DNA from 4 places in the Aeribacillus pallidus genome. Region 2 is predicted to be linked to each of the others. Evidence: predicted binding sites of a transcription regulator. Region 2 holds the regulator's gene; each other region holds the start of a gene.

Region 1 (8,385 bases), on a different contig from region 2:
GTCCTCTTCAATCGGTTCGCACCCTTCAAGCGTTAAAATGGCACCGATTTCATGATCCTGTAACGATTCGATATCACCTTTTGATCGAACAAGTTTCAAGTTTGGGCACGGCCGTAACACTTTTTCATAAAAATCATCCACCATTTGTAACGCGATTTGAAATCGGTCATGTGGATGAACATCATGGGGAACGAATATAGCAAAACATTGGACTTTTGCCCCCGCTTCTACAAGCTGAGGATAGGTGACATGCATCTGCTCTCCTTGGTGAAATCGATAGGTGGGATCTTTGTACATTTGAAAAAGTACATCACAATGGGCGTCAAAAATTGGGTATGTTTGTGTAGTCATCCTTTTCCCCTCTTCCCAGTTCAATCAATTTGCGCTATTTTTTTACTTTCTAAGTTTTTGTAACCATTCAACAACATGGCTATATTCCTTTTGAAATACATATATCAACTAGTTCAAAAAATACCTTAAAAAATGCCTGTTTGCATTCCGCAAACAGGCACCTGTCAGGGGTAACCTACCGCGGTTCCACGATCAATTTAATAGCGGTACGTTCTTCCCCTTCAATTTGAATATCAGTAAAAGCAGGAATACAAATTAAATCTACACCACTTGGAGCTACAAAACCTCTCGCAATGGCTACCGCTTTAACCGCTTGATTGAGGGCACCAGCTCCAATCGCTTGAATCTCAGCAGCTCCCCTTTCACGAAGAACACCGGCAAGTGCACCAGCTACAGAATTCGGATTAGATTTTGCTGAAACTTTTAATATTTCCATTTTTGTTCCTCCTTGTCATTTTCCCCATACCGAATGTCCATTAAGAGTGACACATATGGTAGAAACGATTCCATTGCTACTATATTCACCCATCTCCGGACATATGCCTGCTTGGACAAAATTTTGGAGGAACCTTTTTTATTCAGAAATAAACGGATGGTCGTCGTTAATTAAAATTCGGTTGATTTGCGTTGCCTTCCCCGTTTTATCGTCTACATGAATGAGGCAAGCACTAAGCTGTCTGCGACCTTCTTTCGGTACTTCAAACCGAACCGGTAAGCTCGTTAAAAACTTCCGGATAACTGCTGTACGTTCCATTCCTAATATCTCATCGTAAGGACCCGTCATCCCCACATCTGTCAAATATGCCGTTCCATTCGGTAAAATACGGTTATCAGCCGTTTGAACATGCGTATGCGTTCCTATAACCGCTGACACTTTTCCATCCAAGTACCAGCCCATCGCTTGTTTTTCGCTCGTTGCTTCCGCGTGAAAATCAACAAAAATAATTGGTGTTCGTTCTTTAGCAACGGTAACTAACCGGTCAGCTACGACAAATGGGTCGTTGAGAGCTGGCATAAACGTCCGCCCTTGTAAATTGATGACCGCTACTTCTATTCCGTTCACTTTCACAAATTGCATCCCTACTCCTGGTGTTCCTTCAGGAAAATTTGCTGGACGTACAAGATATTTAGCGTCATCAATAAATTCAAAGATTTCTTTATTATCCCAAGCATGATTTCCAAGGGTAATGACGTGTGCTCCAACGTCTAATAATTGTCGGTAAATTTTTTCCGTAATACCACGTCCTCCTGCCGCATTTTCACCATTGATGACCGTTACATCAGGACGATATTTTTCCTTTAATCGTGGAACATATTCTTTTACCATCTCACGGCCAGGAGATCCAACCACATCTCCGACGAATAGAATTTTCATGTAAATGCCCTTTCTACAGTTTTTTCTTTTTTATTGTAACATAATTGTAACAAGTTTCACTATGCTCATCTATTTATGTATAGGCTATGTTATATGTCATTGTTGATTTTTAGCAAGACATGAAGCGAAAGGCAGCGACTCCAGCGGGAACAAGAAGCCGCAAGACCCTTACTTGAGCGAAGCGAAGGATGCGGCTTCCGGCTTGCCCGCGGAAAGCGTCCGCCACAAGCGTAATGTATGAATATCAACAGTATCGTTTAACAGACATTCATGCCAATTGCCATTGGCACATCGATGAATGAAATAACAGTAAAAGTTATCTACAGTTATTTTAGGGTAGAGCCTATGTATAAAATAAAACGGTGGAAATCCACCGTTTTATTTTGCGTATTCAACAGCTCTCGTTTCACGGATGACTGTAACTTTAATATGACCAGGATAATCAAGTTCTTCTTCAATGCGTTTACGGATGTCACGAGCCAGACGATGTGCTTCAAGATCATCGATTTGCTCTGGTTTTACTATGATACGTACTTCCCTACCTGCTTGAATGGCGTATGATTTTTCTACGCCATCATAGGATTCAGAAATTTCTTCAAGTTTTTCTAGACGGCGAATGTAATTCTCTAACGTCTCACTACGTGCACCTGGACGTGCTGCCGACAACGCATCGGCTGCGGCCACAAGAACAGCAATGATGGACGTTGGTTCTGTATCACCATGGTGGGAAGCAATACTATTAATCACGACAGGGTGTTCTTTATATTTCGTTGCTAATTCCACCCCAATTTCTACGTGGCTACCTTCAACTTCATGGTCGACGGCTTTACCGATATCATGAAGCAAACCAGCACGTCTCGCAAGCGTTTCATCCTCACCTAATTCGGCTGCTAAAAGACCGGCTAAATAAGCTACTTCCATCGAATGTTTAAGAACGTTTTGTCCGTAACTTGTACGGAACTTCAAACGCCCTAGTATCTTGATTAAATCTGGATGAAGCCCGTGAACTCCAACTTCAAAAGATGTTTGTTCACCAATTTCACGAATGTGTTCATCCACTTCTCGCCGAGCCTTATCCACCATTTCTTCAATTCGCGCTGGATGAATACGTCCGTCCTGAACTAGTTTTTCAAGGGCAATTCGAGCCGTTTCGCGACGAATTGGATCAAATCCAGATAAAATCACCGCTTCTGGCGTATCATCAATAATTAAATCAATACCTGTTAACGTCTCTAACGTGCGAATGTTTCGACCTTCTCGCCCGATAATGCGACCTTTCATTTCATCGTTTGGTAAGTTGACAACGGATACGGTTGTTTCGGCCACATGTTCCGCCGCACAACGCTGAATCGCTAGGGAAAGAATTTCTTTCGCTTTTTTATCCGCTTCTTCTTTCGCCCGCGTTTCTTGTTCTTTAATCATCACGGCAATATCGTGGGCTAATTCTTGTTCGACACGCTCTAGAATAATAGTTTTTGCTTCTTCGCGAGTGAGACCCGAGATGCGCTCCAGTTCAGCTTGCTGTGTACGTACCATCTCGTCCACTTTGCTTTCCATCTCTTCAATATGTTGTTGTCTTTCGTTCAGAGATTCCTCTTTCTTTTCTAATGCCGCTTCCCGTTTATCTAGCGTTTCATCTTTTCGATCGAGGTTCTCTTCTTTTTGCAATAAACGATTTTCTTGTTTTTGCAATTCGTTTCTTCGTTCACGAAGTTCTATTTCCGTTTCTGTACGAAGTTTATGAATCTCATCCTTTGCTTCTAATAGGGCTTCCTTTTTTAATGCTTCCGCCTCGCGCTTAGCATCATCTAGTATTTGTTCCGCTGCACTTTTCGCCCCAGCAATCTTTTGTTCAGCAAGGATTTTTCGAATGAAATAACCAACAACTACACCGACGATTAGGCCAAGCAAAATGGAGATGATGTTGTCCGTTCCACCCATCGCATTCACCTCCTTCTTGCTATGAACTTCTGTCATGTTTTACACATGTCGGCTGGTACATTGTTCATGGTCAATATACAGCGCAAAGGCATGTTTCATATTCGAAAAAAATGTCAAATATACATACTAATTTTAAAACTGTGGTATTTTCTTGTCAAGTGAAACTCCTTGCACGAATCCCCTTTATTTCCACTTATTTTCATCACTTGCATTTTTCCCCCTATAGAAACAGCTGGTATTTTTCTTGAAACATCGTTGATCAATCGAACAATGATTCCAATATAAACGAAAAGGATGACGAAATACGTCATCCATTTTTAGAATGTCTTATAGGGTCAGACAATTTATTCTTCTAAGAGTTCAAATTGTTCTCCTTCTTCAGCAGAAGTAGGGGTTTCTAATCCATAATGCTCACGAATTTTCATCATGATTTCATGGCAAAGGTCTGGATTTTCTTTCAAGAATTGCTTTGCGTTTTCACGTCCTTGTCCGAGGCGCTCTTCTCCGTAAGAATACCATGAACCGCTCTTTTGAATAATGTCAAGTTCTGATCCCATATCAATAATTTCGCCCTCTTTAGAAATTCCTTCTCCGTACATAATATCGACATCAGCTGTACGGAATGGAGGCGCCACCTTGTTTTTTACGACTTTAATTTTCGTTTTATTACCAACCATATCGTTTCCTTGTTTTAATTGTTCGGCACGACGTACTTCTAAGCGAACAGAAGAATAGAATTTTAATGCGCGTCCACCAGGTGTCGTTTCAGGGTTACCAAACATGACACCTACTTTTTCACGAATTTGGTTAATGAAAATAGCAATCGTCTTTGATTTGTTAATCGCACCGGAAAGTTTACGCAACGCTTGGGACATTAGGCGTGCTTGTAAACCTACGTGGGAATCTCCCATCTCACCTTCAATTTCTGCTTTCGGTACAAGCGCAGCGACTGAGTCGATGACGATAATGTCGACAGCTCCACTTCGTACAAGTGCTTCTGCAATTTCTAGCGCTTGCTCTCCAGTATCCGGCTGAGAAAGTAAAAGCTCATCAATATTAACTCCAAGCTTTTGTGCATACACAGGGTCTAATGCGTGCTCTGCATCGATAAAAGCCGCTTGTCCACCTAGCGCTTGAACTTCTGCAATGGCATGAAGAGCTACCGTTGTTTTACCTGAACTTTCAGGACCGTAAATTTCGATAATACGCCCACGAGGGTACCCCCCAACACCTAAAGCCACATCTAAAGCTAGCGAACCGCTCGGTACAGTTGAAATTTTCCGCTCGGATTGTTCCCCTAGCTTCATAATGGACCCTTTACCAAATTGCTTTTCAATTTGTTTCAATGCCATTTCTAAGGCCGCTTGACGATCACTCACTCTAGTTCCTCCTTTATTTCATCCCGCATGCGGGTATCATCTCAAAACTGAACCTATCTTTACTATAAACGTTTTTTTTGCATTTGCCAAGTAAAAAATCGAACATTTATTCGATTGTTTTTTTCCATTATATAACTTCAAATGAGAATTTTAGGAACAACATGCATAAAAATGTAGAAAAATTTTATTGGGATTCTTTTTTTTAATAAATATCTGAAAAGTCAAATAAAAGTCTTAGCTTTTTTTGTGAATTGCTTATTTGTTAGGCTTTTTACTCATAATTATCGGGTTTTTGCTCTTAACTTCCGTTTTTTGCTCATAACTAGCGGGTTTTGCTCTTAACCTCCGAATTTTTGCTCATAACTTCCGGTTTTTTTCTCATAACTTGCGATTTTTTACTCTTAACTTTCGGGTTTTGCTCTTAACTTGCAGTTATTACTCATAACAAGTGGTTTTGGCTCATAATTCCGGTTTTTGCTCATACTACCCGGTTATTTCTCTTACCTTCCCGGTTTTTGCTCTTAACTTCCAGTTTTTTTTCTCATAACTTGTGATTTTTTACTCTTAACTTCCGGGTTTTGCTCTTAACTTGCAGTTAGTGCTCATAACTAGCGGGTTTTGCTCATAACTATCGGATTTTTGCTCATAATTCCGGTATTTGATCATACTACCCAGTTATTTCTCTTACCTTCCCGATTTTTGCTCTTAATTTCCGGTTTTTTTCTCATAACTTGCGATTTTTTACTCTTAACTTCCGGGTTTTGCTCTTAACTTACAGTTATTGCTCATAACTAGCGGGTTTTGCTCATAATTCCGGTATTTGCTCATACTACCCGGTTATTTCTCTTACCTTCCCGATTTTTGCTCTTAATTTCTGGTTTTTTTCTCATAACTTGCGATTTTTTTCTCTTAACTTCCGGGTTTTGCTCTTAACTTGCAGTTAGTGCTCATAACTAGCGGGTTTTGCTCATAATTCCGGTATTTGCTCATACTACCCGGTTATTTCTCTTACCTTCCCGATTTTTGCTCTTAATTTCTGTTTTTTTCTCATAACTTGCGATTTTTTACTCTTAACTTCCGGGTTTTGCTCTTAACTTGCAGTTATTGCTCATAACAAGTGGTTTTGGCTCATACTTCCCGGTTATTACTCTTATCTTTGCGGTTTTTACTCTTAACTTGCAGTAATTGCTCATAACCAGCATTATTGGCTCATAATTCCAGTTTTTGCTCATATTTACCCGATTTTTGCTCTTAACTTCCGAATTTTTTCTCTTAACCTATGAAATTTTTCTCATATTCGAGTAGATTTACTCATTCCCATTCAAAATTACCCTTAGTTACCGTTTTCTTCTCTTAACAACACTCACCAAAAAGTAAAAAAGCGACCATTCAATTGGCCGCTATGGTTATTTACCTAGTTTTTTTAATAAATAATAACAACCATATTTCACTGCTCGGGAGCGAATGCTATTTCGATTTCCCACTAATTGCAATTGATAGGCGGTTGTCCCTTCTTTCTTATTAGAGATCCCAATCCAAACCGTTCCAGGAGGTTTTCCTTCCAGTGAAGCAGGACCGGCAACACCGGTAAAACTAATGCCGATTGTTGCATTGAATTGCTCTCGAATCCGCTCGGCTAATTCTTTCGCACACGCTTCACTAACGGCACCTTCGTTTACAATGGTTTCTTTTTGAACGCCAACTGCATTCACTTTCGCTTCGTTCGAGTAACAAACGACGCCCCCTTTAAAAATTTCGCTTACCCCAGAAATACTGGCGAGTTCTGCTTGAAATAAGCCGGCTGTCAAGCTTTCAGCACACGCAATTGTACAGTTTTGTTCCTTCAATTGTCGGACCGTCTGCTCCATTAATGACGTCTCATTATACCCGTACAGATATTTCCCCACACGAGCTCGTATCATTTGCTCCACTTCGTCTATGAGCCGATTTGCTTCCTCTAAAGAAGTGGTTTTCGCTGTTAACCGAAGCGTTACTTCACCGTCTTTCGCTAGTGGGGCAATCGTAGGATTGCTTTGTTGGTCAATAAAATCAGCAATCTCTGTTTCTAACTGTGCCTCACCAATTCCGAAAAATCGGAGCACTCGTGAGACGATTTGTTCATTGGATTGCAACTGCTCCTTAATTGCCGGCAACCCGTATTGAGTAAACATTGGTTCCATTTCTTTCGGCGGCCCTGGAAGAAGCATGTATGAACGCCCCTGATGAGTAAGAAACATTCCCGGTGCCATTCCAACATCATTTGGCAATACGCGACACCCTTCAAGAACAAGGGCTTGTTTTTTATTGTTTTCCGTCATTGGACGTTTCACTTTTTGGAAATAGGAGGAAATCACTGCCAAAGCCTGTTCGTCCATGATTAATTTTTTCCCTAAATGTTTCGCAATGGTTTCCTTGGTCAAATCGTCTTTCGTTGGGCCAAGGCCTCCCGTGAATATGATTAGATTTGCTCGGCGTTCCGCTTCCTCAATGACTCGTTGTAACCGATTAGGATTATCACCAACGACGGTATGAAAATACACATTCACTCCAATTTCAGCTAGCCGTTCGGACAAAAATCGGGCGTTCGTGTTCACAATTTGGCCTAACAGTAGTTCAGAACCAACGGCAATAATTTCAGCATTCATTCGAATTAGCCTCCATCCTTACTTGGAATGGCGAAAAACGTGACGGTTTTTATAAAAATAATCCCAACCTGACCAAATGGTGAAGAAAGTGGCTACCCAAAGCACAATGTCCGCAAACGGAAACGAGATGCTTGAAAACGGAATGTTATGTAATAATAACGCGGAAATCGCAACAATTTGCGTCCACGTTTTAATTTTTCCAAGCATATTGGCCGCAACCACTTCCCCTTCACCCGCAAGGACAAGGCGTAAACCGGTTACTGCGAATTCACGACTTATGATAACAATAACGATCCACGACGGAGCAAATCCAAGTTCGACAAGAACAATTAATGCACTTGAAACGAGAAGTTTATCAGCTAACGGGTCTAAAAATTTCCCTAAATTTGTAACTAAATGATATTTTCGTGCGTAATACCCATCAATCCAATCGGTCGTCGAAGCGATGATAAAAATCAAGGCACCGATGATATGTTCGACCGGAATCAATTCATTAAACCAATCGACAGTCCCCCATTGAAAATCCACTAACATAAACAATAAAAAGAGGGGAATTAATAATATACGTGAAATCGTAATCTTATTTGGCAAGTTCAAATCCATAACCCCCAAACATTGGTAGTCTCTCTTTTTTAGGCAAATACTATCATACTTCCATCATAAAAATCAAGACGTGAGAAAAGGTAGCTCAGAA
Region 2 (8,385 bases):
GAACAATTATAGCTCATTTTCTTATTATCTATCTTTTTGAAATTAGATCCTGTAAGAACGCCACCAATACATGAATCGTTTTTTTAAAGAATAAGATGATAGAGGATAAATGAACGAAGGGGTGGCTTTATTGCAAGAGGCGTTTGTTTCAAGGTCGCTTGATGAAATTCGTTTTTGGTCGCGCATTATGAAAGAACATGCGTTGTTTTTAAGTTTAGGATTTCATTACGATGATACTGCATTAATTGAAGAGGCGAGAAGTTTTATTCCGAAATTTGAACGAATTGAAGAGCAACTGGAACGGTTTTCAGTATCGGCCGATCCACAACAAATCGCTCAATTTAATCGACACGTGTATGAAGCGGCAGTTCAAATTTGGGCGTTCAAACGAAAAGTGTTGGAGCTAACGTTACAATGTAAAATTCGGTCCAATAACTACGCTTTATTAATTGATCACACTAGTCGAGAGGCAGCCTATTTTGCTAATCGACTAAAAGAATTAAATGAAGGAAAGCTCACACCAACTCCCGCGTCTGTCATTAAAGAAAACGTCTTTTTCTTAAAAGTAATGGCTGATCACGCGAAATTTATTGGTCATTTGCTCGATCCTTCGGAAAGAAAACTCGTCGAGCAAGCGAGAGAATTTAGCCATGATTTTGATCAATTGCTCTATCAAGCCATCGATTTAGATTCCATGCGACCACAATCAGAAACCAAACCCATTTTAACCCAATTTCTTGATCAAAATCGAGTGTCGGTGGCTTCGCTCCGGAATTTTAAAAAAGCGGCGAAAGAGCTAATTGAAGAGTGTAAAATAAAAAGCAATATTCCTCCACTGTTGGCAGACCATGTGTTCCGAGAAGCAGAAAGATTTCTAATGATTATCGATAGGTTTGATGAATATTTACAATCAAACAATTCATGAACTGTATGTCAAGTATCATTCACTGACTCTTCTTCGTGGGTCAGTTTTTCTTTTATTGAAAACTAGGAGAGCAGATGGTAAAATTTTAAAAAATTCCAAAAATGATTGAATGAGGGGATGGACATGCAGGGGAAACAGTATCACTCAGTACATTTATTTCGTAGACGACTGGAACCATTGCTTCAAAAAAACGAAGCGGCGCACAATTTATTTTACGGCGTTTTGTTAAAAATAAATGAAACCAACTCTCCAATATTTATGGGACTAGTAGAAAAAGAGAATCGAGTCGTCATGGGGTTTTTACAAACGAACCCAGCACAAATCATTGTAGCGACATTTTCTGCATTAGATGAACAGGATTTAGAAGCCATTGCTCTTTGGTTATATCAGCAAAAAATTCAAGTGCCAGGATTGATAGGAAAAATAGAGACCATTCATTCCCTCGTTAAGGCATATGAACGATTGACAAAAGTACAGTACGAGGTCCGAATGAGGCAACGGATTTATCAATTAACGGAAGTCGCACCCCTTCCGAAAGTAAACGGGTTATTTCGAAAAGCCATAGAAAAAGATACTCCAATCATCTGCCGTTGGATTCATGAATTTTGTGAAGAGATAGGAGAAGTAATCACGTTTGAAGAGGCAAAGAAAGAAGCAACCAAATTGATGAAAGAAGAACGAGTTTTTGTTTGGGAAGTTAATAGCCAACCGGTATCAATGGCTTGTTGGACCCGGCCGACGAAAACAAATGTAACCATCAATTTGGTATTCACGCCGAAGGAAGAACGAAAAAAAGGTTACGCGACCGCATGTGTTGCTCATTTATCACAGCACTTACTCAACCAGGGCTATAAAAGTACGTCGCTTTATACCGATTTAGCAAACCCTACTTCCAACCATATTTATCAAGAAATCGGCTATCGGCCGATCTTGGACTCGATCTATTATCGACAGGCATAAATGAAAGATTAAATTGATTCTTATTCCGCTCAATTTGTATCGGGTATGGGCCGGGTGTATATTTACTTACGCAACTAGCAAATGTTCATAGATTGATGTCTGTTAAACGATACTGTTGATTTTTATACATTACGCTTGTGGCGGACGCTTTCCGCGGGAAAGCCGCAAGATGCTTCCCTCGCTACGCTCAAGTATGGGTCTTGCCTGGCTTTTTGTCCCCGCTGGAGTCGCCGCCGTGTGAACAACTTGCTAAAAATCAACAATGAAATAAAACATCCCTTTACAAAATGTGACGTTTAATGGTTTGTAAGTCCATGAACTACAAAATTGATCCAGTCAGTTATAGAAAATGAAATATCACATAAAAAAAGCAAGTTCTTCGGTTAGAAGAGCTTGCCTTATTAATTAATGAATTTGACGGTATACACCAATCACTTTTCCTAAAATCGTTACATTTCGTAAAAAAATCGGTTCTAATGTTGGGTTTTCTGGTTGAAGGCGAATCATATCTTTTTCTTTAAAGAATCGTTTAACTGTTGCTTCATTATCTTCGGTCATTGCTACCACAATATCTCCGTTATTCGCTGTCTTTTGCTGACGGACAATAACGTAATCGCCGTCTAATATTCCAGCGTCAATCATACTATCTCCCATAACTTCCAGCATAAACACTTGCTCATCAGCTGGAGCCAGCCGTTCTGGAAGTGGAAAGTATTCCTCCACATTTTCAATGGCCGTAATCGGTTGTCCAGCGGTTACTTTACCGACAATAGGGACATTGACTACGTTCTGTTTTGGAATTTGATCTTCCTCTAAGTCGAGAATTTCTATTGCACGAGGCTTCGTCGGATCCCGGCGGATGAGACCTTTGCTCTCTAGGCGAGCTAAATGGCCATGAACGGTTGAACTTGAGGCCAAACCGACAGCTTCACCGATTTCGCGAACGGAAGGTGGGTATCCTTTTTTCCGAACTTCTTCTTTAATAAACTCTAAAATATCTTGTTGTCGCTTCGTTAATTTTTTCATCGTTACGCACCTCGATCTCACTTCTGTTGGTAATATTATAGCATGTCTTTCCAACAAATACAAACATAAGTTCGAGTTTTTTGTTGACACCAAACGGATGTTCGTACTATAATCAAATCGAACAAACATTCGGTTGGAGGGATCATGAATGATCAACCTGTTGTGGAAGAAATATTCTTATGTTATGATTCTATTCATCGTTTCGATGATTTTTGGAATAACGATGCTATTTATGACCGAAGACAAAGATGAATCGTTTATGATAATTGTTGTGAACGAAGGAGATACGCTATGGTCTCTTGCGGAACAATATGCCGAACAGCATCACATGACCAAAACGGAGTTTATTCAATGGGTTCAACAAAAAAATGAATTGAAAACTTCATCTGTCATTCATGCAGGAAATACGTTAGTCATCCCGGTAAAAGCAACAATTGACTCATCCCATCACCAGTTTGCCTATGATTCTACTCAATAGACAAGGAGATGCTTATGAACGCGATTCTTTATTGCCGAGTCAGTACAACGAAAGACACCCAAGAAACCTCACTCGAACGGCAAGAAGAAGAATTACGACAGTTAGCAGATAAGTACGGATTTCACATTAAAGCTGTCATTAAAGATCAGGCAAGCGGCTATGAGCTTGACCGCCCTGGAATGATGGAGCTTCTCGATCGAATCAAAGAAGGTTCCATTGATGCCATTCTTATTCAGGATGAAACACGCTTAGGAAGAGGAAATGCGAAAATTGCTCTTCTTCATGTCATTATGAAAGAAGGCGTTAAAGTTTACAGTATGTCCCATCAAGGTGAGCTCCAATTATCGGAATCAGACTCCATGGTTCTTCAAATAGTAAGTATGGTGGAAGAATACCAGCGAAAAATACATAATTTAAAAATTAAACGGGGAATGAAACGAGCCGTTGAACGCGGGTATCGACCGGAAAAAAATTTACCGCGTCATTCATCTGGAGGAAGAGATAAGAAGGAACTTCCGATTCAGGAAATTGTTCGTCTCAGGCAAAATGACCTTACATTTGAGGAAATTGCTGCAACACTACGGGGATTTGGCTATGATGTATCGAAAGCGACTGTTCATCGTCGTTATCAAGAGTATATAAAATCATTTCAGGAAAGCTAAACACTTGTCAAATAGCGATGATTTTTGTAAGATGACGATAGTCTAGAAAGGAAAAGGGGCAAAACAATGCTTTCAAAAGAGAAAATCGCTCGAATTAATGAACTTGCCAAAAAAGCAAAATCAGTCGGCTTGACCGAGGAGGAAGCGAAGGAACAAAGTCGCCTTCGTGGAGAATATTTACAAGCTTTCCGTCAATCCATGAAAAAAACGATTGAAAATGTACGCATTTTCGATCCAAATGGGGAAGAAGTGACTCCGAAGAAACTTCGTGACATTCAATTGAAGAAAAAATATCATTAATTTTCCAACAAGCTCGAACAGTAAAAAATGGTTCGAGCTTTCTTACTTTTATTAGAGTTTGACCGAATTTAAGCTAATTTTTATTGAACAATAGTCTAAAGCTAACGTTTATATTGGTAAGACGTCTGATTTCTTATTCTTTTCGGTTGTTTTCCGTTGAAAAGGGGATTAATATTATAGAGTAAGGTTATTATAGAAAGGATGTATATCATGTTTGATAAAACGGATCAACTCGCGATTAATACGATTCGTACGTTATCGATTGATGCGATTGAAAAAGCAAATTCTGGACATCCAGGTATGCCTATGGGGGCAGCACCAATGGCATATACGCTTTGGACGCGTTTTATGAATCATAACCCAAAAAACCCTCAATGGTTTAACCGTGACCGATTTGTCCTATCTGCTGGTCATGGCTCGATGCTATTATACAGTTTGCTTCATCTATCTGGATATGATGTAACAATGGATGACTTGAAAAACTTCCGTCAATGGGGTTCAAAAACACCAGGGCATCCAGAATTCGGTCACACTCCAGGAGTTGAAGCAACGACTGGTCCACTTGGACAAGGTATTGCTATGGCTGTCGGTATGGCAATGGCGGAGCGTCATTTAGCAAGTGTTTATAACAAAGAAAACTTCCCTGTAATTGACCACTATACATACACCATTTGCGGTGACGGGGATTTAATGGAAGGAGTTTCTCAAGAAGCAGCATCTTTAGCAGGTCACTTAAAACTTGGAAAATTGATCGTTCTTTACGATTCAAACGATATCTCATTAGATGGAGAACTTCATAAGTCTTTCTCTGAAAGTGTGAAAGATCGCTTCTTAGCATACGGATGGCAATATATTCGTGTAGAAGATGGCAATGATGTAAACGCGTTAGCCAAAGCCATTGAAGAAGCGAAAGCTGATCAAACACGCCCAACAATGATTGAGGTCAAAACGGTCATTGGATACGGTTCACCAAATAAAGCTGGTACGTCTGATGTACACGGCGCTCCATTAGGTGCAGACGAACTAAAATTAACGAAAGAAGCGTATAAATGGACATTCGAAGAAGATTTTTATGTACCTGAAGAAGTTTATGCTCGCTTTGAAGAAAAAGTGGTCATTCCTGGTTCTGAAAAAGAAAAAGAATGGAAAGCAATGTTTGCTGAATATAAAAAGGCTTTCCCTGAACTTGGAGAACAATTAGAAAAAGCGATAAAAGGTGAATTACCAGAAGGATGGGATAAAGACATTCCAGTTTACGAGGTTGGAACAAGTTTAGCAAGTCGTGCTTCTTCTGGAGAAGTGTTAAATGCGATTGCGAAAAATCTACCTTCATTCATCGGTGGATCGGCAGACTTAGCGGGATCCAATAAAACGACGATTAAAGGAGAAAAAGATTTCTTACCAGGCTCCTATGAAGGTCGTAACATTTGGTTTGGTGTGCGTGAATTTGCGATGGGTGCAGCCATGAACGGGATGGCGTTACATGGTGGATTACATGTCTACGGAGGTACGTTCTTCGTTTTCTCTGATTACTTGCGTCCAGCGATCCGTTTAGCTGCGCTTATGGGACTTCCTGTGACGTATGTATTTACGCATGATAGTATCGCTGTTGGGGAAGATGGTCCGACTCACGAGCCGATCGAACAGCTTCCATCATTACGGGCGATGCCAAACTTGTCTGTTATTCGTCCTGCAGATGCCAATGAAACAGCAGCGGCATGGCGTTTAGCCGTCACTTCCAAGTCCACTCCTACCGCGCTTGTGTTAACACGCCAAAACTTACCAACGCTTGAAGGTACAGCTGAACGTGCACAAGAAGGGGTGGAAAAAGGAGCATATGTAATTTCACCAGCTGCGAAAGAAACAGCGGATGCCTTACTTCTAGCATCTGGTTCAGAAGTAAGCTTAGCCGTGGAAGCTCAAAAAGTTTTACGTGAAGAAGGTATTGAGGTAGCGGTGGTAAGTATGCCTTCTTGGGATCGTTTTGAAGCACAATCGGCAGAATACAAACAATCCGTTTTACCGAAAGAAGTGAAAAAGCGTCTTGCGATCGAAATGGCAGCATCTCTTGGTTGGGAACGCTACGTTGGTGACGAAGGTGATATTTTAGCTATTGATCGTTTTGGAGCATCTGCCCCTGGATCAACAATCATGAAAGAATACGGCTTTACGGTTGAAAACGTTGTAGCTCGTGTAAAGGCATTACTTAATCAATAATGTATTATCCGAGGGCGATTCGTTCGCCCTCTTTTTTTTTTAGGGGATTGGAGGCATACATAATGGCGCTAATAAAAAGACAAGAACTTTCAACATCCGAACGTGAAAAGTATCTCGAACTTTTATTACTTGCAGATGAAGATGAATGGATGGTTCGCTCTTATTTTCGAAAAGGATGGATGTTTCGTTTCACGGTCGAGGATGAAACAATCGGTGTTGCTCATTGTTTACCAATAAACGAGACGACGGTCGAATTGAAAAACATAGCCGTCGTCCCGCAGTGTCGCGGAAAAGGATTGGGGAAACTAATGGTTCAAAATCTCTTACACTGGGCACAAGATAAAGGTTTTTATGTAATGGAAGTTGGAACAGCTAACTCTAGCATAGATAACATCGCTTTTTATCAAAAATGTGGGTTTCGTATGAAAGAGATCAAACGGGATTTTTTTCGTGCGTATTCAAAACCAATTGTCGAATTCGGAATACAAGCATTGGATATGGTTATGTTTTCGTATGACCTCAAACATGTAAAAGTCAACAAGTTCGACTATATTCGACAAAAAAAGTGAATCTTTCAAACAGCTTTTGACAACTTCTCCACGTTTCGTTTCGCTATAATAGAAAAAAGTGGACGTGGGGAGGAGAACGATGCGGTGTTATCATATTTATTCCATTTCGGAAGATATAGCGAACTTTTTTTATGGCCGTGAGCGATTGTTCTACAATTTATTTCATGAACACCAATATGCACCAAGTGATTTAAAACAAATTATTGAACAACAAATTCAATATATAACACTTCCCTTTCCTTTATTGCACCTGCATCGAATGATTTCTCAGCGATTGAGTAAACGAAGTGATTATGTTTCAGAAGGAAACGTGTATTGGATTGGTAGGGAAGATGAATCAAATCGAGCACAGTTAGAAATTAATAAACGGAAATTATTGTTATATGCTTGGGGAAGCTATGATGCCGAATCGATTTTTTTTGAAGCGCTTCGACAAATGGACGGACGATTGTTAGCGATTGATTTGCAAAATGAACGGTATGGTTGGTTAAAACCGTTAAAAGAGAGGAATTATATAATTACTTGAGAAAAATGAATGGAAATATTGTATTATGTTACAAGGTTTAGTACACTGTATGGTAGACAACATGAAGGAGGAAATAGAAGATGTGGGATGTTATTCTAGTCGGTATTCTGGCGTTAATTGCCGGAGTAGCACTAGGATTTTTCATTGCTCGTAAATATATGATGAGCTATTTAAAGAAAAATCCGCCGATTAATGAACAAATGCTAAAAGTAATGATGATGCAAATGGGAATGAAACCTTCCCAAAAGAAAATCAACCAAATGATGAATGCGATGAACAAACAGCTGAAATAAAATGGACATGCACTCTGGTCACTCAGAGTGCATTTTTATTTACGTAAAATCTCTTAATTACCAATTCTTCTAATTCTGTAAATCTTTTCTTTTTTAGAAAAGTTTGATAAACTTATGCATTAGTCAGTGAATAATGAAGTATTCGGAGGATTCAACGATGAGAGTTTTTCTCGATTTAATGTGGTTTTTTAAACAAGAAAAAAAGGCATATTTAACCGGTATATTTCTTTTATGTCTTGTCGCTATTTTAGAACTTGTTCCACCGAAAATCATTGGCATGGTCGTAGATTCCATAAAAGAAGGTACATTAACGTTAAAGCAGCTTTTGCAATGGATGGGCATACTTGCGACAGTTGCTTTATGTATGTATGGACTCCGCTATTTTTGGCGAATGTTGATCTTCGGTTCAGCGGTAAAATTATCAAAATT
Region 3 (8,385 bases), on a different contig from region 2:
GCGTTTATTTATTGTGTTAATAATCGAGCTTTATATGAAGAATCTGTACGGTATGTGAAATCTCTTCATGTTCCAGAGGGATATGAAATTGAATTTATTGCTATCGAGAGTGCTTCAAGTATTGCTTCAGGGTACAACCAAGGAATGAGGCAGACAGATGCAAAGTATAAAGTGTATTTGCATCAGGATGTGTTTATAGTTAATAAAAATTTCTTATATGATATTATTGCTCTTTTTGAAAAGTATCCTAAATTAGGGATGATTGGAGTAGCAGGAGCTAAAACAGTTCCGAAAAATGGAGTTTGGTGGGAGAGCACTCAACGATTTGGAAAGGTTTATGACAGTCATACAGGAGAAATGAAGTTATTAAGCTTTAAGGATACCGAACTAGATTATGAACCCGTTCAAGCTATCGATGGATTAATAATGATTACCCAGTATGATACCCCGTGGAGAGAAGATTTGTTTACGGGTTGGCATTTTTATGATCTCTCCCAATGTCAAGAATTTTTATTAGCCGGTTATGATGTAGGAGTTGTGCGCCAAAACGAGCCGTGGTGTGTTCATGACTGTGGTATAGTGAATGTGAAAAATGGATTTGATGATTATCGAAAAAAATTTATTGATGTTTATGGGGAAAATGTTCAGAGTTTAAACAAGAAATTTTCCCCCACAAAAAACAACAAACTTTTTCTAGTTTTAACCTTACATCGCTCTGGTTCTAGTGCAACAGCTGGTGTTATGAATTTACTAGGGATAGATATGGGCAAAAATTTGCTTCCTGCAAGTGAATCTAATAAGAAAGGGCACTTTGAAAATAGAGATTTTGTCATTAAAAACGAGCAAATTCTTAATAGTATTGGTGCAAGTTGGTATAATCCTCCAAATAAAAAAAGATTATTAGCTGTTATGATTAATCCACAGGAAATAAGGTATTTTTTATCCAAACAAGTAAAACCTTTTTGGGGATTAAAAGATCCAAGAACATTATTAACATTGGATCTATGGCTTCCTTATTTAAAAGAAATTTCTGATATCACCTATGTATTCGTTTCACGTCCATTCGAACAATGTGTTCGTTCTCTTGCAAAAAGAGAGAACATTAGTTTGAGTGATGCAGTAAAGATTCTGGCACCTTATTTACAAAATTATTATGAATATAAAGAAACTCTTACCAAAAATAATGAAGATGTAATTAGCGTTAATTTTGAAGAGCTTATTGAAAAACCTGAAAGGTTTGTTTCAGAAATTAATAAAAGATTAGGAAATCCAAGTTTGGAAAATATTGATAAAGTAAGAGAGTTTCTCGACAAAAAATTAAAAAATTTTTAGTTCTATTTGAACGTGTTGCAAAACACATAACCTATGCATAAATGTACGCAAAAAACCCACTTTTTTTAGAAATAATATACAGTGACCAAATACTTAATCCCAAAAGGTGGACACTTTCATGATTTCCAATTTTGTTATGGACATGCAATCGATAGCGAAACAGATCCTTATGCGACAGGTTGACCACTGATTCCGAAAAAATCATTGTTAAAATGTTTCTTTTTAAAAAGCTATTTTTCCATTGATTCTTTACGTCAGTTGGTTGAAACACTCGATAGATTTGGCTACTTTCAGCGTATTTGTGGACTCAAAGAGGTTCCGTAGCTTTCTACGTTTTCACGTGCAGGCAAGTGGTTTCAAGAACAGGAATTTTTTTCTGTTTTAACACCCAACTTCTGAAAGATTTAGGAAATTGACATCCAAAAGTGGTTATCATTTACAGTATGGTACCCCTAAGCAGTCTTTGTGGTTCTCAAGTAAGATGGGAAATATCGATTCGATATCAATGGTTTTAAATTACATCTTCGTACAACAGCAGAAGGAATCATTTTATCTCATGTCTTCACGACTGCTAATCTGATGCAACAGTGGCATCGGAATTATTTTAGTCTTTGTAGTCTTTGTAAGAATGGAACATCGAGATTGCGCTTGGTGATGTCGTGTATTGTTGATGGCAATTAAGAATTGTAGTGTTTGGCAATTAAGCATATGCATGAATTATTGCATATTTACCGCTTTACATGGAGTGGCGGGCATGATAGGCTGGTATGCCTTGCAAAGTCCTGTGGCTTGCCTCCTTTGCCAGAAAGCATGCCCGCAGAGGCTCCATGTCAAGCGACAAGAGGTATGAAATTTTATACAGATAATTGTATATACTTATTTGCTATTTAATACATTTTTTAATTGCCAAAAACATGTATGACAGCGAGCACATCCGTAAAACGGCGGAACAAGTCGAAATCTTTTTCGTCTCTCCGATTAACCGCCGCAATTGGTGATGAGCGAAAAGATGCCTATGGTCGGTTCATTCCTGTTTTTTTGAAAACAAGACTTTGGAAGTGGCTGTTTGGTCTTCGCAGTGTCATCGAACAAGTATTGAACTAATTGATGATCAAGGAGTTAGAACAACCATGGTGGTATGGGTTTCATCGCTATCTGTTGAATGTACAATTATGCATACTCATGCACAATTTTGAGTTTTTACTCTAGTTTTGCAACATCTATTAATTTCTTAAATCATTTGCAGGAGGATTACTAAATGAAAGGCATCATCCTCGCAGGTGGAACAGGTTCTCGCCTTTATCCACTTACGAAAGTAACAAACAAACACTTGCTGCCAGTCGGCAAATATCCGATGATTTACCATGCAATTTATAAATTGAAAGAGGCTGATATTACTGACATTTTAATTGTGACTGGACGCGAACATATGGGGGACGTTGTTAATCTGTTAGGCAGCGGTTCTGAATTTGATGTTCAGTTTACATATAAAGTACAGGATCAAGCTGGTGGAATTGCGCAAGCGCTAGGATTATGCGAAGCGTTTGTAGGCAATGATTTAATGACGGTTATTTTGGGAGATAATGTATTTTCCGATAGTATTGTTCAATATGTTAAAGATTTTAAAGAACAAGGAACGGGAGCGAAAATTTTAATTAAAGAAGTTGAGGACCCTGAGCGATTTGGGGTACCTGAACTTGAAGGTGATCGAATTAAGAGTATTGAAGAAAAACCAAAGAAGCCGAAAAGCCGTTATGCGGTTACAGGAATTTATATGTATGATGCTAAAGTATTTGACATTATTAAAACGTTAAAGCCGTCTGCACGAGGCGAGTTAGAAATTACCGATGTGAATAACGCTTACATTGAACGGAATGAACTGATGTATGATATTTTGGATGGATGGTGGACGGATGCCGGTACGCATACATCCTATTTGCGGGCTAATGAACTTGCGAAAGATGTAAATTTTGGTGGTTTGTTTAATAAAAACATGAAATAATCGAAGGATGAATGGGATGAGAGTTATTCAAACAAAATTTGACGGTGTGTTTGTATTTGAGCCTACCGTTTACAAAGATGAGCGTGGTTTTTTTATGGAAAGTTATAATGAACAAACATTTCGTAAATTAGGTTTCGACCTTCGATTTGTGCAAGATAACCATTCTCTTTCCGTAAAAACAGGAACGATTCGTGGGTTACACTATCAACTAAATCCAAAAGCCCAAACAAAACTAGTTCGTGTTACTCGCGGTGCTATTTATGATGTGATCGTTGATATTCGTAAAGGTTCACCGACGTTTGGGAAATGGCAAGGCTTTATTTTGAGTACGGACAATAAACGACAATTGTTAGTTCCTAAAGGGTTCGCACATGGTTTTTGTACATTGGTAGAGAACACAGAAGTTCAATATAAAGTTGACGAATATTATTCACCTGAGCATGATCGAGGGATTCTTTGGAATGATCCAGCGTTAGGGATTGATTGGCCAGTAACTGATCCTGTTCTTTCGGAAAAAGATGCAAATCATCCACTGTTAGCGGATGCAGAAATTAATTTTGTGTGGGAGAGAACTCTATGAATCTTCTAGTAACCGGTGGAGCAGGCTTTATCGGTAGCAATTTTGTGCGTTATATGTTGAATAAATATCCTCAATATAAAATCGTTAATTACGACTTATTAACTTATGCTGGTAATTTAGAAAATTTAAAAGATATTCAAGAAAATCCACAGTATGTCTTTGTTAAAGGTGATATTAGAAATTATCAACTTGTTGATTATATTATAAAGTCTCATCATATTGATGTAATTGTTAATTTCGCTGCTGAATCGCATGTTGACCGCAGTATTTCTGACCCAAGTGTTTTTGTTAAAACAAACGTATTGGGGACTCAGGTATTGTTAGATGTAGCGAAGGCGAACAATATTCAAAAGTATGTCCAAATTTCTACGGATGAAGTGTACGGCAGTTTAGGAGATACAGGGTATTTTACGGAAGAAACTCCGCTTGCTCCAAATAGCCCTTACTCAGCAAGTAAGGCCAGTGCGGATTTACTTGTAAGAGCATATCATGAAACATATGGATTAAACGTGAATATTACACGTTGCTCGAATAACTATGGACCATATCATTTTCCAGAAAAGCTAATTCCATTAATGATAACAAATGCATTAGAAGGTAAAGATCTTCCTATTTATGGTGATGGTCAAAATATTCGCGATTGGCTTCATGTTAAAGATCACTGTGCCGCTATTGATTTAGTTATTCATAAGGGCAAGTCAGGAGAAGTATATAATATCGGCGGACATAATGAACGGACAAATAACGAAATAGTCCATTTAATTGTTGAAAAACTTGGAGTTTCAAAGTCGTTAATTAAATATGTAGCGGATCGTCCAGGGCATGATCGCCGCTATGCAATCGATCCTACGAAAATTATGACAGAACTTGGTTGGAAACCACAATATACGTTTGACAAGGGAATTGAGGAAACTATTCAATGGTACATCAATAATCCAGATTGGTGGAAACGTATTAAATCCGGAGAGTACATGACTTATTATCAAAAGCAATATGGTGAAAGAGAATGAGTAAACAAAAAATATTAGTTACTGGCGCCAAAGGACAACTCGGTACAGATACGGTCAAATTGCTAAAAGACATGGAATATGAAGTATATGGATATGGCCGAGAAGAACTCGATATAACTGATTTTAAGCAAGTTAAAAATGTTATTGACCATATCCAACCTAATGTCGTTATCCACGCTGCTGCTTATACAAAAGTAGATACAGCAGAATCCGAACCAGATCAAGCATTTTTAGTTAATGCATACGGAACAAGAAACATAGTCGTAGCGTCAGAACATATAGGCGCTAAGTTTGTTTATATAAGCACCGATTATGTGTTTGACGGCACCGCGAATGTGCCTTATAACGAGTTTGCTTTTACGAATCCGATAAGCGTATATGGAAAAAGTAAACTAGCCGGTGAACAGTTTGTAAGAGACCTTCACTCTAAATTTTTTATTATTCGAACATCTTGGGTTTACGGAGAACACGGAAATAATTTTGTGAAAACAATGTTAAAGCTTGCACAGGAACAAAAAGAATTGTTCGTGGTTGATGACCAGATTGGATGTCCAACTTATGCAGTTGATTTAGTTAGCTGCATTTTTCAACTTATTCAGACTGAAAAATATGGAGTCTACCATATTTCTAATTCAGGCCATTGCTCTTGGTATGAATTTGCAAAAGCTATTTTCGAAGAGGCTAATGTTAACATAGTAGTTAATCCATGTAAAACAAAAGATTATCCAAGATCGGCTCAACGCCCTGCGTATTCTGTATTGGATCATGTGGCTTTACGATTAAATGGCTTTAAGGAATTAAGGCATTGGCGAGAGGCATTAAAGGAATTTATTAAAATTTATGGGGTGAAACCTTGTCAACATTAGCATTAGTCATGATTGTAAAGAATGAAGAACGGCATCTTAGCCGTTGTTTGCAAAGTGTCAAAGATATTGTCGATGAGATAGTTATTGTCGATACAGGATCTACGGATCGCACAAAGGAAATAGCTTATTCATTTGGTGCTAAAGTATTCGATTTTGAATGGATTAATGATTTTTCCGCTGCTCGGAATTACGCACTTGAAAAATCTACAAGTGATTGGAACTTAGTATTGGATGCAGATGAATATATTATTAATGATTGCGGAAGCATTATACGTAACTTTATAGAAAAAAACGACAGAGTAATTGGTCGGATTAAAAGGATTGATGAATTTATTCAAGATGGCGAGAAGAGGTATGCACAGTCTTATCTATCTCGATTACTGCCTAAAGGGGTAAAATATGTCGGAAGCATTCACGAACAGGTAGAGTCTGATTTACCAAGGAAAAACTTGGATATAGAAGTGTATCATGACGGATATATTCATACAGATAAAACGGATCGAAACCTCAAGTTGTTGTTGCTAGAAGCTGAGAGACGACCGCTTGATGATTATATTTTGTATCAAGTAGGAAAACAATATAAGTTGCAGCAACAACTGCAACAAGCGGAATTATATTTTGAAAAGAGTTATCATCTTGCTCCATTCCAATCATGGTACCGCCATAGTCTAGTTATTGATTATTTATATACGAGTATAGGAAATAAATCGTTCGAGAAAGGCTTAAAATTGATTGAAAACGAGCGTGACAGATTTGCCGATTCTCCAGATTTCTATTTCGCATGTGGTTTATTTTATATGGACTTAATTTTTAGCAATGTTAATAAATATATTCATTTATTTCCGTTCATTGAAAAATCTTTTCTTCGCTGTTTAGAAATAGGGGATACGGATAAGTATGACAGTGTGAAAGGTACAGGAAGTTTCCTTGCTTCTTACAATTTAGGAGTATTCCATGAGGTTCTTGGTAATACTGATAAAGCCATTTCATTCTATCAACAAGCAGCCAAAGAACAATATGAAAGAGCTATAAAACGCTTAGAACTTTTAAGGTAGTTCTTATAGAGATTGGCTTAATCTAATTATAATGCCACAAGCAGCTTCAAAGTTACTTTTGCTAATTTGGTTCTTAGAAAATAACGAATAACCAATCAGAGAGTCTACCATTAGTAGGCTCTATTTTTTAGGATTGAACAGAACATATATTCGTATTTATGTTATAATGAAATAGAGGTGATCATATGGATGATCTAAATTATTATAGAAGCATTTGCCATTCCGAGTTATCTCAACTACCGCTTGTGAATCTCTATAAGGAAGTTAGCATTGGAAAAAGAAAGGTCCTTCCTTCAGGCACGTGGGAAAAAGACGAAAATGTGATCATTCTTGTTCGTTATGCATTAGAAGTGAATCTTGGTTTGAAGAAGGAACAAATCCCCAAGATCAACAGAGCCATCATAAAGGAACAGAAGCTTTGGGGAGCTTTAAACCGTTTTAAATCTATTCCTAAATTAATTCAATTTGTATATCCCGGCCGATATAATGAGTTTGATTTCAGTCGAGTGCCAATTAATTACTGGAGCGATACTCAAAATATACGAGATCGATTGGAATGGTATTTGCGAAGAGAGGGGGTAAGGATAGAGGAGATACCGCAAAAAGTGAATTATGATTTGTTAATTAAATGGGGAATTTCTAACCCGCTAAAGCGATATGGTGATTCTCCGTTTCGCTTGATCGATACTTTATACCCCGGTGTATTTAAAGAAACAGATTTTAAAAAAATTCCCCATCGCTATGCAAACAATAGCAATTTTTTGAGGGAACAATTCCTAGATATGTTGACGAAAGAAAACATCTCCCTTGAAGATGCCTCAAAGAAAGTAACTCAACAGATGCTGATTAAATACCGCTTTAGTGGTGTTTTAAAAAAGCATCAAGGTTCCCCATCGAAATTGATGTCATATCTTTTTCCAGGCTTATTTTCTGCTGATAGCTTTCATATGAAACCAAATGGTTACTGGAAAGATATTTCGAATGTGAAACGTGCTATCATGGACTTGATTGAAAAGGAAGGAATAGCGGAAGAGGATGTTCCAAAGTTTTTTACGAAAAAAAGGTTAATGCAAGAGGGATTAGGTGGACTGTTACATGAATATAACGGCTCTCCAATTGAAATTGTGAACGCTGTCTTTCCGGGAAAATATGAGATTACAGAGTTCCAGCGGGTACCTAATCAATATTGGTATTCTCAAAAAAATAGAGTGCAAGCATTAAGAACTTTTTGTGAAAAGAGAAAGATTAGTAGAGAGTCGTTGCCGCTTTTAAATCGTGCATACTTCCAAAAACATTTCCCCAGATTTATCAGTATGGTCGATCGGCATTATGATAGTAAATTTTACCGTTGGATTATTGAGTCATTCCCCGAATATACATTTCAGCCTGAGGAATTTAATTTGTTAGTCGGGATTGACGGACAATTGTGTGATTCAAAAGAGGAACTGACCATCCATAATTTTTTAATTCAGACATTCGTATCTACAAAAGTAATTAGAGAAAGTCAGCGCTTTGTGAACTATCGATACGAGGAAGTGTA
Region 4 (8,385 bases), on a different contig from region 2:
AATATCTGTGGAAACAAATAGGATTTGATCGATTTCCCTGTTTGGAGAGAAAATTGGCAGTCTTACTGTTTCTATCCACCTAATCTTCCCTTCTTGATCCTTGAACTCTTCTTCAAGAACAAAGCGTTCCTTTATTGTCTCAATTTCTTCCCAAACTCGAACTAGATTAGAGTCTATATGAAACTGAAAATCATCGATCTTTTTGCCGAGAAGATCCTGCGTTTCTGTTCCTAAAAGTTTAGCAAATGACTCGTTTACAAGGGTAAATTTACCTTCCTTGTCGATAGCATAAATATAACTTGGATTCATATCGATAATTTTTCGGAGATATTCTTTTTGTTCTTTCAATTGTTCTTCTTTAAGGTGTAAATTCGCTTTCGACCGGCGAATATAATGAATCATTTCATTAAAACGATTGGAGAGTTGTCCGATTTCTGTATTATCAATTTTCTCGATTCGTTGATTATAATCTCCCTTCGCCACTTGATCCACCGCAAGATATAATCTACGAATTGGATGTATGATTTGCCTTGCATATAAAGCCGTCAAAATAGATAAAACAATAAAAGTAACTAGCGAAATCGTCCACAATGATTTTTGAAATGTTAAGTATGGCTGATAAATTTCATCAACCGGTATTTGGGCGACAATTCCCCAATCTAAAATCGGGATATGTTCAAAAGAAGCAAAAAACCAAGTACCTTTTGAGTTCAAAACTTCTTGATACCCCGATTTCTTTTCCAATACCTTTTTTACGACAAGGTTTTGACTTACGTCCTCCCCGATTCGTTCCTTTGATGGATGAGATATTATTTTTCCGTTTCTATCGACAATAAACGTGTACCCGTTATCCCCGATTTTAAAACTTTGAAATATAGATTGAAAAATTTCATTATCTTCAATACGCAACGATAAATTGACGACTCGTTCGACTTCGTTACGGTCGTCTAAAACAGGAACTGAAACAACAAGCAAAAATCGTCCTGTATCTGCGGACACTACATCACTAAAATAAACTTTTTTTGTTTTAAGTGCTTCCTGAAAATATTCACGCTTGCTTAAGTTATAATTTTGTAAATGTTTAAGGTCATTGGGGTAAAACGCTCGTACATATCCATTTGTATCCAAAACGGTGCCACTATCAATATAAGGGGAAACGGTAATAATCGTCTCTAACCCTTTAAAAAGTTGGTCAAAATCATTCGACTTAAAATGTTCATTCGTCTGAACATAATTCTCAAGACTCTGTAGGTCTTTCGCAATGAGAGTCATTTGATCTTTCATGCGCAAAACCGTTTTATCGGTAATTTGCCGATATTGTTCCTTTGAAATTTCCGGCAATATCATACGTGATACGATAAACATTAAACCTAAAAGTGTACATATAATGGCTAGAGTAATGATATAAATTTTCCAAAAAATCTGTGATTTAAACAGTTTCATGTTGTTACTCCTTAACTTATTGATAATCGTACACTAAAGGAAGATGAATAAAAGTTTGTGTAAAGAAAATAAGTAGCCGAAAAAGAAAAAGGCAGGGTATTCTCAGGCCAAAAATTTAAGAGAAAGCAGTACCCTACCATATCCAAAAGTATACCTAATTTCGACTTTACTAATCAACTAGAAGATGTTCAGTGGAATGGTTCAGCGTTTATGTTATAAATTCATTTCTTGTCTACCCACATTCTGTTCCATATGCAAGCCGTTTTCGAGTTTGTTCACTTTTAATGCCTTGTTAGCTATTATTTGGATCCATTCTAGAGAAACAAGATGAGAGTCTCTTGTCAAAAAATTTTACATATTTTTCACTCGATGGCCTCATCTACCTTTTACTTCTACCTAAAATTCACGCCAAAAATTATTTTTTTGGTACGAGGTATTGTTGAAACCATTCGCAAATATAATGAAGTCGTTTGATGCGTAGTGACGGCTTTCCACTTCGAGATAAATCGTGATTCGATTCCGGAAAGCGGATAAACTTAGTTACTTTCTTTTTCCTTTTTAAAGCAATAAATAATTGTTCTGCTTGTTCAATTGGGCAGCGGAAATCTTTTTCACTATGCAAAATAAGGAGCGGCGTTTCGACATTGTTTACATATGCGAGCGGAGAATGCTTCCATAGCTTTTCCATATTGTCTAAGTCACCGCCAATTTGCCATTCAGAAAAATAATAGCCGATATCACTTACCCCATAGAAACTGATCCAGTTGGAAATCGATCGTTGCGTGACCGCAGCTTTAAATCGATTGGTATGAGCGACAATCCAATTCGTCATAAACCCACCGTAGCTTCCACCTGTCACACCTAATCGTTCCTCGTCGATAAACGAATAACGGGATAACACGTAATCCACACCTTTCATGAGATCGACGTAATCGTTTCCGCCATAATCTCCCCGCACAGCATTTACAAACGTTTGACCATACCCATGGCTTCCTCTTGGATTCACATACAATACGGCATACCCTTGAGAAGCGAGCAATTGAAATTCATGGAAAAATCCGAATCCATACATCATATGCGGTCCTCCATGAATTTGGAGAACAAGCGGATACTTTTCTCCCTCCTTATAACGTGCGGGTTTCATAAGCCACCCATGAATAGTCCATCCTTCAGCACCTTCGTATTCGAAATCTTCCGGTTCAGACAATAACACTTCTTCTTTCCATTCTTTATTGACGTCGGTCAAGCGTTCTTTTTCACCCGTTGTAAAATCAATGAAGTATAAATCTCCTGGATCCGTCGGAGTACTGATGGCTACGACTCCACGGTGCCGAGCCGCATCTAACGTAAAACCGTACACATATTGAGATTCCAGTAAGGCTGGGTAAATTTCTCCCGCGCAACTACCGTAATAAATGCCCGTATTGCCACGATCAGTCGCCATGAAATAAAAGCTATGATGGTCGTCCGCCCATAAAACCCCAGGTGTCACAATGCCTTGCTGGACATCACCTAATAAATAGTTTCCTACCGGTGCATCAAATTCACTTGTAAAACATTGCAGTTCTTCGTTTTCCCAATTGTACAACCAAATGCGAGAAAGTGTTGCGTTTTCAAACTCGCGTTGATGACCGATAAACGTCAAGTATTGACCATTTTTCGACCAGGTGACTCCGTCGTAAAAACCAGACGTATTTGTCAATTTCCGATGGGTGTTCGTTTTACGGTCGTACAAATAGACGTCTTCATGAAACGATACATCTTTATCTTCTGATTGATCAGCTACATACGCTATGTATCGTCCATCTGGTGACCATGATTGGAGGCGAAAGTCAGTATCACCTTCCGTAATTTGTTCTACTTCCCCAGTTTCGATATCGATGACGACAATGTGCGATCGACTGCCATCCACCATTCCCAGTCCATCTTGTTTATACTTCATCCATTCGACTTCAATAGGTTGAAGCTCTTTTTCTTGTTCCTGACCTTCCTCTAACGATTCGCCTTCTTTAATGGATATGGAACAAGCAATTTTCGTTCCACACGGAGACCAGACAGGATGTTGAGCCCCATTTGTAAAAAACGTAAGCTGTTTCGCTTCTCCACCATATTTCGGTAACAAAAAGAGCTGATTTTTACCTGTGCGATTCGAAACAAAAACAATCTTTTTCCCATCTGGTGACCAACGTGGAGTCATATTCCGGTGTTCTCCATGTGTCCATTGAACATTTTCTCTAGCTTCTAAATCCATATAAAAAATGTGCGACTGGTATTCGTTTTTCTCTTCATTCATTGTTGTTTGGACATATAGCAATTCTTTTCCGTCCGGCGATAACTGCGGATCGGTTACACTTTTGATTCGGTATAAATCTTCCGCTACGACACCGCGCTTCTTCACCCTACATTCCACCTTTCTTTTACCCATATACTTTTCGACTCGGTTGTTCGTTTCCCTTTTTTTATATTTTACTATGTCCACTGCTTGATTTATTTTTTTAGTAGTGGAGGTAAACAGATATTCGATCCTGTCAATTCTAATAAAGCAGCAATTCCTGTCTCATTCCCCTCGATAACTCAAAAAAAACCCGGATTACCTTCTACTGTGATGAACAGTCAACTTCATCCAACTTCTTCACACCTTCCATAGTCTTGACCCATTTTTCCAGACTCGACTTCCTTTTATCTTCCATATTAGGTTTCTTTTGACGAACTCTTCCTCCATCACGAATCTTCAAAACAAAGTCGCACGAGCTGATTATCAAAATTGGCAAGTCGACATTGTTTATGAACGATGAAAACAATATTGCCAAAGTGAAGCTATGATTTCCCTTTCTTATCTTGAAAGCCTTTCGCAAAACAATAAGAAGAAAAAAGGAACCAGAGCTTTCTAGGCACTGATTCCTTCTGATTAACCGACATTTAACTGTCAACTTTATATTCCGTTATGGATATGCGCTTTGTTAGAAAAAGTATATGATCGATGTTTTTTCTTATACACATATTCCAATTTCTTCCTCGTAGATTGTCAACGCATCATCAAGCATTTTTAAGCCAACGTCAATTTGTTCTTTCGTTACGGTTAATGGTGGTATCATTCGAATGACTTCAGTTTTATTTCCACAAAAATAGAAGAGGACACCTTTTTCTAATGCCAAATCTAATATTCTAAATAAACCGTCTGAATTTGGTTTTTTTGTTTTCGGGTCAATGATCTCAATTCCGATCATCAATCCAATCGCACGAATATCACCAATGACAGGGTGTTTTTCTTTTAATTCCTTCAATTTCTCAACAGCATATGCACCCATTTTTTTCGTGTTTTCTAATAAATTTTCTTGTTCAATCACATCTAATACAGCAAGGGCTGCTGAACATGCAATTGGATTACCGCCAAATGTTGTTGCATGACTGCCTAACGGCCATTGTTTCATTAATTCTTTTGAAGCAACCGTTGCACTTAACGGAAGACCATTGGCAATTCCTTTCGCAATCGCCATAATGTCTGGAACAACATCAAACGTTTGGGCAGCAAACCATTCACCTGTACGTCCAAACCCTGTTTGGACCTCATCAAAAATAAGAAGTATGTTGTGGCGGTCACAAATTTCCCGCAGTTTTTTCAGCCATGCCTTTGGCGGAACAATATATCCCCCTTCACCTAATACAGGTTCAACAATAACAGCAGCAACCTCTTCAGGTGTGACTTGGTGGTCAAACAGACGCTGAAAATCTTTTTCCAACTTTTCCACTACATACGTTTCGGGATCCACACCTTCAGGGCATTCCCTTGTATCGGCATAAGGGATTTGATAGGAACCCGTGGGCTGTAAAAATTTACGGTATTTACTTTTTGAAGTTGTGACACTTAACGCTCCCATTGAGCGCCCGTGAAAACATCCGATAAACGAAACTATAAAGGGGCGCTGTGTCACATGTTTCGCTAACTTAATCGCTCCTTCAATCGCTTCTGTACCGCTATTACCAAAAAAGAAACAATCCAAATTTCCTGGTAATATTTTCGCCAATCGGTCAGCTAACGTTAAAATAGATTCATAGATAATGACACCTGAAGGCCCATGCGCCAGCTGATCGGCACCATCTTTAATGGCTTGTACGACTTTTGGATGACGATGACCAACATTGGTTGTGGCAATTCCTGACGTAAAATCTAAATATTTTTTTCCATCCATACCGTAATAATAGCAACCCTCTTCTTTTATGACTGGCAAATTCGGATGGTCCTTTGCCATACTTGGTGCTAAAAGATTAGACATTTTTTCGATAAGATAACTCCATTCTTTACCCATGATGATTACCTCCTAGTGTATTCTCATTTATCGAATTCGTTCTAATTAAAGTCGCAAAAACTAGCTTTAATGGAAACTACCTATCCTTTTGGAGTGCGAATCTCTCACGAAAAAGAAAGCTCCATTTGATCTTGTTATGATGGTTAGAAGAAGAATAAATGTGCCATTAAAGTCGCAACTGGCAACGTAATGATCGTTCTTTGTAAAAAGATAATAAACAGTTCAACAAACGAAATCGGAATTTTGGATTTCAAGAGCAGAATTCCGATTTCAGACATATAAATCAGTTGGGTTAAGGACAGAACGGCAATAACAAATCGTGTAATTTCTGATTCAATCCCGCTTCCGATTACAGCCGGCAAAAACATATCAGCGAAGCCTACGATCATCGCCGGTGCAGCTGCTTCAGCCTCTGGAAGCTGTAATAGATTTAAAAATGGAACAAAAGGATAGGATAAATAGTTAAAAATCGGTGTATATTCTGCAACAATTAGGGCAACTGTCCCTAATGCCATCACGAGCGGGATCAATCCAAACCAAATATCAACCACATTGTACATCCCTTTAATAACGACTTGACGAATACTTTTTACCTGTTCTGCTTTTTCAACCGCTTTTTCAATTGCCCAGCGGAAACTGGAAACACCGCTTGGCACAAACTCATCGATTTGCTTTCCAACAGGCTCATAGTAGGTATCTTTTTTTAATGAAAGCGGTGGGATTCTCGGACAAATAATTGCTGCAATGATACCAGCAACAACAACTGTAAAATAAAATTCTACAAACATATCATCAATTTTGATAAACTTGGCAATTACTAAACTAAAAGCGATGGAAGCGATTGAAAAGTTGGTTGCTACTACCGCTGCTTCACGCTTCGTATAATAACCAGATTCATATTGCTGGGTCGTAATCAATACACCAACGGTTCCACTGCCCATCCACGATGCCATCGCATCAATCGACGAACGTCCAGGCAATTTGAATACCGGATACATCACCTTACGAACCATCGTCCCAATAAAATCCATTAGTCCAAACTCTAGTAAAAGCGGCATAAAAAGGCTGGCAAATAAAAACCAAACCATTAACACAGGGATTAAATCAAAGAGAACAACACCGCCAGTCAATTTAGACCAAATAAATTCCGGGCCGACTTCGTTCAATGTAAATATTGCAAAAAAAGAACCGATGATTCGTAAGGTCAACCAAAATGGACTAACATCAAACAAGCTATTTAACCATGCATTCTTTTTTATCGCAGGCAGATCAATTATTTTTACGATGAAACTCCCAGCAGCAGATAAGCAAATAACACCTGTCATAAATAATGGTATGTAATCAGCAATGGCCACCTGCAGCCAATCTGCCATCACTCCTAGACCAATCGTAACCTTTCCATTTACTTGAATAGGAACAAGGAAGAGGAGAACTCCTAATAACGACGGCAACAAAAATTTTAAGTATTGCTTTGCTAAAAAGCCTTGTTTTACTCCTGTATTTTCTACTGAATTTATTCGTCTCGCTTCCATCTTTACCCCCCTCTAACAAAATGAATTCCCTCACTTGAATAATATTACAAGATTATACATAAATATGCAATCTATTTTATTACACTCCCCCCCTCTCTCCTAATCTTTTTTAATACCTACATTTATTTTTCGACTAGATTGTCGCTTTCCCTTTTAAAAAAGGAAATATTTTACCATGTCCATTACTTGATTTATTTCTGTTCAATGGGGTAAAATAAATACACGAACAGATGTTCGACACTTAAGAAAAAAGGGGAGCTTCGTATGACACGAATTCCTGAAAACGATCGAAATATTTTAGAACAGGCGATTTATTTACCAATGGTGTTAACCGTATTAAACCGAGATTTAGCCATTATCGAGCAAGCGCCATTTAAGTTAAAACGACCATACATTGAACTCATTGAAGAAACGATGAAAGCCATCCAACAAGAACTGGCTGATGTAAAAAAATATATGCACAAAAATAAAATGAAAGTGGAACGGTTAAAAAGTGACGACACGTTTACCATGTATTTGTTTTTGTACAAAGGATACGAAGAGCATCATAATTATTTTAACCCGCGACTGCGAAACAAAGTCGAAGAACTGATGCGCCATTATTTATATAAACGACACCTTCCCGTCACCGACAAACGGAAAGAAGCATGAACATTCACGCTTCTTTCTAATGTTTTTTCTCCACAGACCACGTATACGGATCAACGTGTTCTGCCGCTTTTGTCTTGGTCATTGGAAAGTAGATAAAATGGGCTCTTCGCTCCATTTCTTCCATTCGTTGTGAAAGTCTTGTCCGTAAAAGAGCCGTGCGCAATAATTGCGAATTGAAAACACTGTACGATACTGGAAGTCGAAACGTTTGTTTATTCCGGAACATAACGCTTGTCGTGTTGGTATCTAGCCGCTCATGAGAAACGACGTGTTCATGGGAAATCCAAATACACTCCTGCTTCGAGGGAGACATGGTGGGAAAGAGAAAAATAGATGTGTGAGGATCAATGATGATTGGAGGTTTGTGTCCAGAGCCGATGAGTTGCTTTGCTCCTTGCCTCCTTCCTTCGTAAGAGGATCCAAAAAACTCACAGCTTTTTTTCACAATATCT

Evidence for each region. Region 2 encodes LexA, which represses DNA repair genes until DNA is damaged. Its sites were predicted from a motif close to CGAACATATGTTCG; they were not measured.
Region 1: a site for LexA is predicted at 5,146-5,159, ahead of recA (recombinase RecA). Genes of this name have one in related genera too.
Region 3: a site for LexA is predicted at 6,985-6,998, ahead of ABES52_RS10320 (DUF4046 domain-containing protein). Genes of this name have one in related genera too.
Region 4: a site for LexA is predicted at 7,506-7,519, ahead of ABES52_RS08765 (YhjD family protein). Genes of this name have one in related genera too.

Annotation. Positions count from the first base shown of each region.
Region 1 covers NZ_JBCNBW010000048.1:3,627-12,011, forward strand. Annotated here, with positions in the region: gene ABES52_RS11355 (dipeptidase) at 1-351, opposite strand, end outside; gene spoVS (stage V sporulation protein SpoVS) at 527-787, opposite strand; gene ABES52_RS11365 (TIGR00282 family metallophosphoesterase) at 926-1,726, opposite strand; gene rny (ribonuclease Y) at 2,105-3,667, opposite strand; gene recA (recombinase RecA) at 4,012-5,046, opposite strand; gene ABES52_RS11380 (competence/damage-inducible protein A) at 6,453-7,691, opposite strand; gene pgsA (CDP-diacylglycerol--glycerol-3-phosphate 3-phosphatidyltransferase) at 7,710-8,288, opposite strand.
Region 2 covers NZ_JBCNBW010000060.1:71,854-80,238, forward strand. Annotated here, with positions in the region: gene ABES52_RS13400 (DUF2935 domain-containing protein) at 110-925, shown strand; gene ABES52_RS13405 (GNAT family N-acetyltransferase) at 1,049-1,885, shown strand; gene lexA (transcriptional repressor LexA) at 2,291-2,911, opposite strand; gene yneA (cell division suppressor protein YneA) at 3,060-3,389, shown strand; gene ABES52_RS13420 (YneB family resolvase-like protein) at 3,404-4,051, shown strand; gene ABES52_RS13425 (DUF896 domain-containing protein) at 4,118-4,351, shown strand; gene tkt (transketolase) at 4,562-6,568, shown strand; gene ABES52_RS13435 (GNAT family N-acetyltransferase) at 6,631-7,137, shown strand; gene sirA (sporulation inhibitor of replication protein SirA) at 7,217-7,663, shown strand; gene ABES52_RS13445 (YneF family protein) at 7,744-7,956, shown strand; gene ABES52_RS13450 (ABC transporter transmembrane domain-containing protein) at 8,114-8,385, shown strand, end outside.
Region 3 covers NZ_JBCNBW010000041.1:23,687-32,071, forward strand. Annotated here, with positions in the region: gene ABES52_RS10280 (glycosyltransferase) at 1-1,332, shown strand, start outside; partial or broken gene ABES52_RS10285 (transposase) at 1,462-1,997, shown strand; partial or broken gene ABES52_RS10290 (ISNCY family transposase) at 2,247-2,541, shown strand; gene ABES52_RS10295 (sugar phosphate nucleotidyltransferase) at 2,591-3,334, shown strand; gene rfbC (dTDP-4-dehydrorhamnose 3,5-epimerase) at 3,351-3,914, shown strand; gene rfbB (dTDP-glucose 4,6-dehydratase) at 3,911-4,924, shown strand; gene rfbD (dTDP-4-dehydrorhamnose reductase) at 4,921-5,790, shown strand; gene ABES52_RS10315 (glycosyltransferase family 2 protein) at 5,778-6,845, shown strand; gene ABES52_RS10320 (DUF4046 domain-containing protein) at 7,031-8,385, shown strand, end outside.
Region 4 covers NZ_JBCNBW010000035.1:37,077-45,461, forward strand. Annotated here, with positions in the region: gene ABES52_RS08745 (cache domain-containing protein) at 1-1,443, opposite strand, end outside; gene ABES52_RS08750 (S9 family peptidase) at 1,859-3,868, opposite strand; gene ABES52_RS08755 (aspartate aminotransferase family protein) at 4,434-5,750, opposite strand; gene ABES52_RS08760 (YjiH family protein) at 5,894-7,282, opposite strand; gene ABES52_RS08765 (YhjD family protein) at 7,547-7,933, shown strand; gene ABES52_RS08770 (competence protein ComK) at 7,950-8,385, opposite strand, start outside.